DNA from 3 places in the Bifidobacterium sp. MSK.13.1 genome. Region 2 is predicted to be linked to each of the others. Evidence: riboswitches for the same ligand, from Rfam matches in the RefSeq annotation. Region 2 holds a riboswitch; each other region holds the start of a gene.
What was found. Region 2 has a riboswitch for thiamine pyrophosphate ahead of KSY55_RS06110 (hydroxyethylthiazole kinase). Riboswitches for the same ligand answer to the same signal wherever they lie in the genome.
Positions count from the first base shown of each region.

Region 1: linked by a shared signal. The riboswitch ahead of tenA (thiaminase II) and the one ahead of KSY55_RS06110 (hydroxyethylthiazole kinase) in region 2 are both predicted to bind thiamine pyrophosphate.
Region 3: linked by a shared signal. The riboswitch ahead of KSY55_RS03205 (solute carrier family 23 protein) and the one ahead of KSY55_RS06110 (hydroxyethylthiazole kinase) in region 2 are both predicted to bind thiamine pyrophosphate.

Region 1 covers NZ_JAHOMM010000002.1:415,540-417,809, reverse strand. Annotated here, with positions in the region: gene tenA (thiaminase II) at 53-727, opposite strand; TPP riboswitch at 813-923, opposite strand; gene KSY55_RS04630 (glycosyltransferase family 2 protein) at 1,040-2,053, shown strand.
Region 2 covers NZ_JAHOMM010000004.1:110,946-113,215, reverse strand. Annotated here, with positions in the region: partial or broken gene KSY55_RS06115 (thiamine phosphate synthase) at 1-113, opposite strand, end outside; gene KSY55_RS06110 (hydroxyethylthiazole kinase) at 243-1,112, opposite strand; TPP riboswitch at 1,103-1,211, opposite strand; gene KSY55_RS06105 (hypothetical protein) at 1,302-2,270, opposite strand, start outside.
Region 3 covers NZ_JAHOMM010000002.1:112,668-114,937, forward strand. Annotated here, with positions in the region: gene KSY55_RS03205 (solute carrier family 23 protein) at 1-1,009, opposite strand, end outside; TPP riboswitch at 990-1,093, opposite strand; gene gltB (glutamate synthase large subunit) at 1,309-2,270, shown strand, end outside.

The DNA.
Region 1 (2,270 bases), on a different contig from region 2:
CTGCAATGAAAATAAACAATCGGAAGTCAGGAAACCCCATGAAGGAGTGCTATCAGCGCGCCTGATTCCATTCGGGCTTCCATGTGTACTGCATGTCGTACGCGCTGGCCCAGAACATGTATTCGTTCTCCACGCCGGTCACGAAAATGTCGATCAGCTCGCGCTTGCGCTCCTCGCTCGCGTCGGCCACCAGTTTCTCGATATGTTCGAGCAGCCACACGGAATCCTGCCAGAACTCGTCGGTCTTATACATGTCGACCCAGCTCTTGTACGGATTGTCGTCGAGCGTGTCCGCGAACTCGGCGGCAAGACGATAACCATAATCCGCATACACCCAGGCGCACGGCAGCACGGCCACAAGAATGTCGAGAATATCCTTGCCATAGGCGATGGAAAGGATATTCGACGTGTAGGCACGCGCGAAGGCCGACTGGCGCACATTGTTCATCTGCTCTTCGGTGATGCCATAGCTGGCCAAGTAGGAGCGGTGTACTTCGGTCTCGACCTGCAGGGCGCCGTTCTGCACCTTGAGCATGAACGCCATGATTTCAGGGTCGGTGGCCTTGGCCAACCCCAAAGCGTGCACTCTGGCGTAATCGTTCACATAACGAAAATCCTGCAGCAGATAGAAGGCGAAACGCTCGCGTTGCAGTGTGCCTTCGCCAAGCTCGCGGATGAACGGCTGCTGGTAGCCTTCCTCCCAAACCAGGTCGGCGGCCTTGCGCATGCGCTGCGCGAACGGCGGAAGATTGTCGCGTTGGATGCCTTTGGCGGCGTCGAACTCATAATCGAAATCGGTTGTTGATGTCACAGCAGTCACTAGACATGCCTCCCTACGCTGGTGTTAACCATCAGGTTCAAAGGGTTCAGGCCTCACTTGGCCCATCTCAACCCGACGAACACGGGTTCCCCTGCATTACGCCGTACATTATGGCAAAGCCGCACGAAATGTGCAAGAGCCCGTCCGTCGAATGGAATCGTGCCGCATGATGCGAACACAGGCGATGTTCGGTTGAGGGCGAGTGCAAGAATGGAACGTATGACTGAAAAGCAAGTTGCGAAGAACACCATCGAAAAGCTGGCTATCGTCGTGGTGACGTACAGGCGTCAGCAGCTGCTCGCCACCCTGTTCGAATCCATCGAAAAACTCACTGTGGCGCCATGGCGTATCATCGTCGTGGACAACGAGCACAGCGAGGCGACCCAAGGCATGGTCGACGATTTCCGTGAAGCGGTCACCGCGCAGTGGGGCAATACCATCGCCGACCAGTCGGGCAACGAAAGCCGTGTGGTGTACGCGCCGCAATCCGACAACCTCGGCGGCGCAGGCGGCTTCTCCGCAGGTGTGAAGAAGGCATACGAGCTGGGTGCGGAGTGGTTCTGGGTGATGGACGACGACGTGGCCGTGATGCCTGAGGCCATCGAAAGGCTCGCCAAGTGGACCGGCAGCCATGATGTGATCCAGGGAAGCCGATACGACTACGACGGAGGCCCGTTCTACTGGCAGTACGATTTCATCGTGCCTCTTGGCATTCCCAATCCGATCGCTCCGGCCGCGTTCGGGCGTCCCGGCTATCGTGTGATGGACACCTTATGCTTTGAAGGCGGCCTGTTCCGCCGTAATATCGTGGAACAGATCGGTTTGCCGGATCCCCGCTTCTTCATCTACTGGGACGATACGATGTACGGCTATCGCGCCAGCAAGGTCACCAATCCGATCGTGGTGCCCGACGTGATCCTGCGACGTACGCGCGAGATCGGTAACTGGGATATCGCCGGCGTGCGTCAGCTCAACTCCACTTCCGACATGAACCGCTACCACATCATGCGCAACCGTGGCTACATGGCACGCTATTTCATGTCGTTCGGCGATTACCGTCCGCTGATGTTCGGCTTTGGCACGTTGCTGACCGCCGCCAAGGAGGTCATTCGCTTGGTGATGGTGGACCGTGAGCATGCCAAGACCGGCTTGGTGCAGATTGTCAAGGGTTGGTGGGATTCGCGCAAGCTGCTGCATGATCCGGATTGGAAGCCGATGCCGCCGCTCAAGTAATGTGGCTACACCGTCTTCAGACGGTTATTTTCTTATGATTCGCCCCATGCCGATGCGTTGCGTTGGCATGGGGCGAATCGTTTGCAGAAAACAATCGCAAATATTTGCGTTTCATTGCGACAGATTATGCAATCGTATTCACCAATTGTGTATTGTCGGCGCGTTTTGGGGCATGGGGCGAGTTACTATGGCGTTTACCGGTTCGATATACCCACTA
Region 2 (2,270 bases):
GCATCCTCAATCACACCGGTAATAGTGCGGCTCTTGCAATCCTGCGGGCCGACCACAAAGTAGGCGCTCATATCGAATGTATCGCGCATCGATGCATATGAATAATTGTTCATATAATCAACCCTTCTCGGTAAGTGATTCAGAAAACCTACAATGTGAACCGGCAATCGTCCATATTTTCCACATACGCAATTGCCGAACCCTGCATGATATGCCGAATACCATGCAGGGTTCGGCAAAGCCTAGTCGATGATGATTTCGGAAGCGGCGACTTCCTCGGCGGTGACGTTCCAAAGCGCGTCAAGCAGCGCCACTTGGAAAGATCCGGGACCGGACGATTTCGCTTCGGCGATTTCGGAAGCCCTGTTATACAGCAATGATGCCGAAATCGCGGCGACAAGCGGTTCGGCCACGGCCAGATACGTTGCGGTAACGCCGCCGAGCGAACAGCCGGCGCCGGTGATCTTCGTCATCATCGCGCTGCCGCCGGGCAAACGGAACACGCGCTCGCCGTCAGTCACCAGATCGACTGCTCCGGAAACGGCCACCGCGCCGGCTCCAACAGGGGAGTATTTCGCAAGATGACGAGCCACTCGTTTGGCCGCGTCAACGGCGGAATCGACTTCGTCGACGGCTTCCACGCCTGCCGGGCGAGTGCCGGGAACGGTGGAATCATGCTGTGCCAAACCCCACATCGCATCGAGCGCGATGATTTCGCTCGCATTGCCGCGCACAATGGTCGGCGGGTATGTGCGGAACGATTCGAGAATGGCGGTACGGGTTTTGCCGATGCCCGCGGCGACCGGATCAAGTACCCACGTCTTGCCGTTCTTGTGCAGTTTGTAGGCGATTTCCGGTAGCGCGTCCTTGAAGAACGGCAGGAGTGTGCCCACATTGATGTAGTTCGATCCGGCGATTTCCGCGGTGTCGATCACGTCGTCAGGCAGGAAGCTCATGGCTGCGGTGCCGCCGGCGGCCAGCTGCGCGTTGGCCACAAGATTCATCGTTACGAAATTGGTGAACGACTGTGCCAAAGGTGTGGTTTCGCGTACGTCGTTTACTGCCTGCGCAATCTGTTCACGCAATGCAGCTGCATATGAGTCATCGCCCATTGTCTGCTCCCTACGTTGGTCCTAACCAACAGGTTCAAAGGGTCAGGCATTTGCCTATCTCAGCTTCCGCTTTCGCCGGAAGCCCCCCTGCATGTACATAACATACCTAACCTATACAAAGGTGCTGACAGTGGCACGTTTTGCATAAACGAACAATCGACACGTTCCAGTTGGATGCCGGTCCACCTGTTATCTGCGCGTTGCGCCGTCGGGCCAGTCGATTCCAGGATCGGGCGAATGCAATACGTTCTCGTAAATGTCGTTGCGCACGTAAATTTCGCAGGCGCCTTCCGACCATGTGCTTTTCCAAGGTGTCTTGGTTTCGGCGATTTTGATTTTCGTGTAATGGTTTCTGTCGTAACCAAGGTCGGAGAAGAAAAATGGCTGATACAGAGTGTCGTAGAATTCGGGTTCGCCCCACGATTTCCATGTTTCGATGTCTTTCTTTCCCGCATAGGGGTCAACGCACCATTCCCACGACGAATAGCTTCGTCCCTTGTATGCATTGGCAAGAAGCGTATGGTCGAAGTAAGGGGCTGAATCGATAAGGGTGCTGCCGTACCAAGAAGTGTAGTCGATGCAGTCGGTGCCGCCGCAATATCCGCCTTTGTCGATGATTTTGTTGATTTCTGGATTGGAAGCGGTGTCGTTCTTGCTGACGCGTGTCCAGCCTGCCATCCAACGGTATTGCTCCAAATGGTTGGTTTTGATAAAAGACGCTACCGCCCGGGAAGACGAATAGTCGTACCGAATATCGCAAATACTGGCGCTTGCCGTCCAATACACGCTGACAAGCATGAAGATAAGACCGAGGATTTTGAAGAAACGGAGATACCGTTCCGTTTTCTTCGGTCCAAGAAGAGTCATAACACGGTTGTTGAGATTACGGATCCACTGAGGCCAATCGTTGGAATTGATTTTTTCGATATCGCAATCGATGGCGAGAATGGCGATGAAGAATCCCAAGATGATTCCCGCATGATGCATGGAAAGATGCGCGGTGAACGCAACGCTTATACCCAAGTATGTGGTGAGCAGCAATGATGCGGTTTTCCGGCGTAGGCAAATCTGAATAAGAAAACACCACATCAGGCATGACATTACGCACGGCATAAACAGCTCGCTTGGCGTGAGAGCGATGAACTGCATATTGCCATC
Region 3 (2,270 bases), on a different contig from region 2:
ACGCGACATTCTGCGGATACGCGGTAGTGGTGAAACCGCCGATCAGCGAAGAAATCGCGGAACCGGCAGCCTCGCCGGCCAAACCATAACGAACCTGACGATCCTCAAGCTTGACGCCCTGGATCTCACTGGCCGCCTGATACACGCCAAGCGCCTCCATAATCGCAACCATATATGCGATGAAGAACGGCACAAACACCGCCGCATCAAAGTCAAAACCGCCATACGGCATAATCTGAGGAAGACCAAACCAAGGCTTCGACGCGACACCGGAAAAATCAGCCATGCCAAATACCATCGAAAGCGCAGTGCCGGCAACCAGAGCAATCAGATAGGAAAGCGCCCTGACCATACCCTTGCCGAACTGGGAAAGCGCCACCACCAGCACGCAAGTCACGATAGACACGGCCAACGTCTTCGGATCGGCAAAACCATCATCGCCGGGAGCGCCACCAAGAAACTCGCTCAACGTGAAACGCGACAGCGAAACGCCAACCAGAAAAATAATCACGCCCGACACCATCGGCGCGAACAGAAAACGCATCTTCTCAATCACACGGGTCAGACACAGCACCAAGAAAATCAGCGAACTGACAAAAATCGACGTACCAGCGGCAGCCAACGAACCAGCAGTGCCCGCAGCGATCATCAACGCATCGAACGCGGCGGACGGACCCTGCACAATCGGCAAACGCACCAACCTCGTGGCCTGAATCAATGTGACCAAACCAGACACAATGAAAATGGCATTCACCATATTTGACGACAACGCCAACGGCAAGCCAATGGCACCAGCCACAAACACCGGATCAAGCCACACATTGGACACCAACACATGCTGCAAACCCAGCAGCACATTCTTCGGAGTCAACTTCTTCGAACCCGAACCAAGCTGCTCAGGCACCTGCGACGCATCAGACACGCCAAATCCCTTCTCTTTCCACGAAACACACGGCCAAACACCAGCCGTCAGCACAGAGAAGACGCGCACGCGCACCGTTCGTAACATCCCTACGCAGGCACTACCCTGTTCAGGTCATAAGGGTCCGGGCAAACGCCCATCTCAGCCACATCGGCTCCCCTGTACTCTTCGGACAACCACCAGCATAACGACACGCATCGATACCGGCAACCACCACAACCCAACACATATCCTCCACATTTTCCCAAGAAAAAACAGTCTTGACTTTTCCGAGTATTCGTTATATGGACACGCGAAACGTATTTGATACAGGGGCGCGGTATTCTAAACCACGCATTAAAGAACCGCAAGACTTTTCTTGCCCAAAAACATTGAAGGTGGTTTCGGTGACTTTCCACGCCCCGTTAGATCTCACGATCCATGATTCCCAAGGTATGTACGATCCCGGCGCCGAGCACGACGCCTGCGGCGTGGGTATGGTCACCACCCTCAACAAGCGCCCCGAACGCAAAATCGTCGACGACGCCATCGAAGTGCTCGTCAACCTCAACCACCGCGGAGCCGTAGGCGCCGAAGAAAACACCGGCGACGGCGCAGGCATCCTCATGAGCATGCCCGACGAATTCATGCGCGCCACCGCAGGCGTCGAACTGCCCGAAGAAGGCCACTACGCCGCCGGCATCGCATTCCTCGACCGCGACATCGCCACCTCCGGACAACAAGAACAAGCCATCGCCAAAATCGTGCGCGAAGAAGGCCTCGAAGTACTCGCATGGCGCGTCGTACCCACCAACCCGGACGGACTCGGACTGCAGGCGCTCGCCAGCATGCCCGCGTTCAAGACGCTGGTCGTGGCCGACCCCGAAGGCCAGCTCGCAGGCATCGAACTGGACCGCAAGACCTTCCGCATCCGCAAGCGCGTCGAACACGAGGTGGGCATCTACTTCGCGTCCCTGTCCGCACGCACCATCACCTACAAGGGCATGCTCACCACCATGCAGCTCAAGCCCTTCTTCCTGGATCTTTCCGACGAGCGCATGAAGGCGAAGATCGCCATCGTGCACTCCCGCTTCTCCACCAACACGTTCCCGAGCTGGCCGCTGGCCCAGCCGTTCCGCCAGCTGGCCCATAACGGCGAGATCAACACCATCCAGGGCAACCGCAACTGGCTGTCCGCACGTGAAGGCCGCCTAAGCTCCGAACTGCTCGGCGAATTCAAGCCGCTGCTGCCGATCGCTACCCCGGGCTACTCCGATTCCGGCACGTTCGACGAATGCCTCGAACTGCTGCACCTGTCCGGACGTTCCATGCCACATGCCATCTCCATGATGCTGCCGCCGGCATGGGA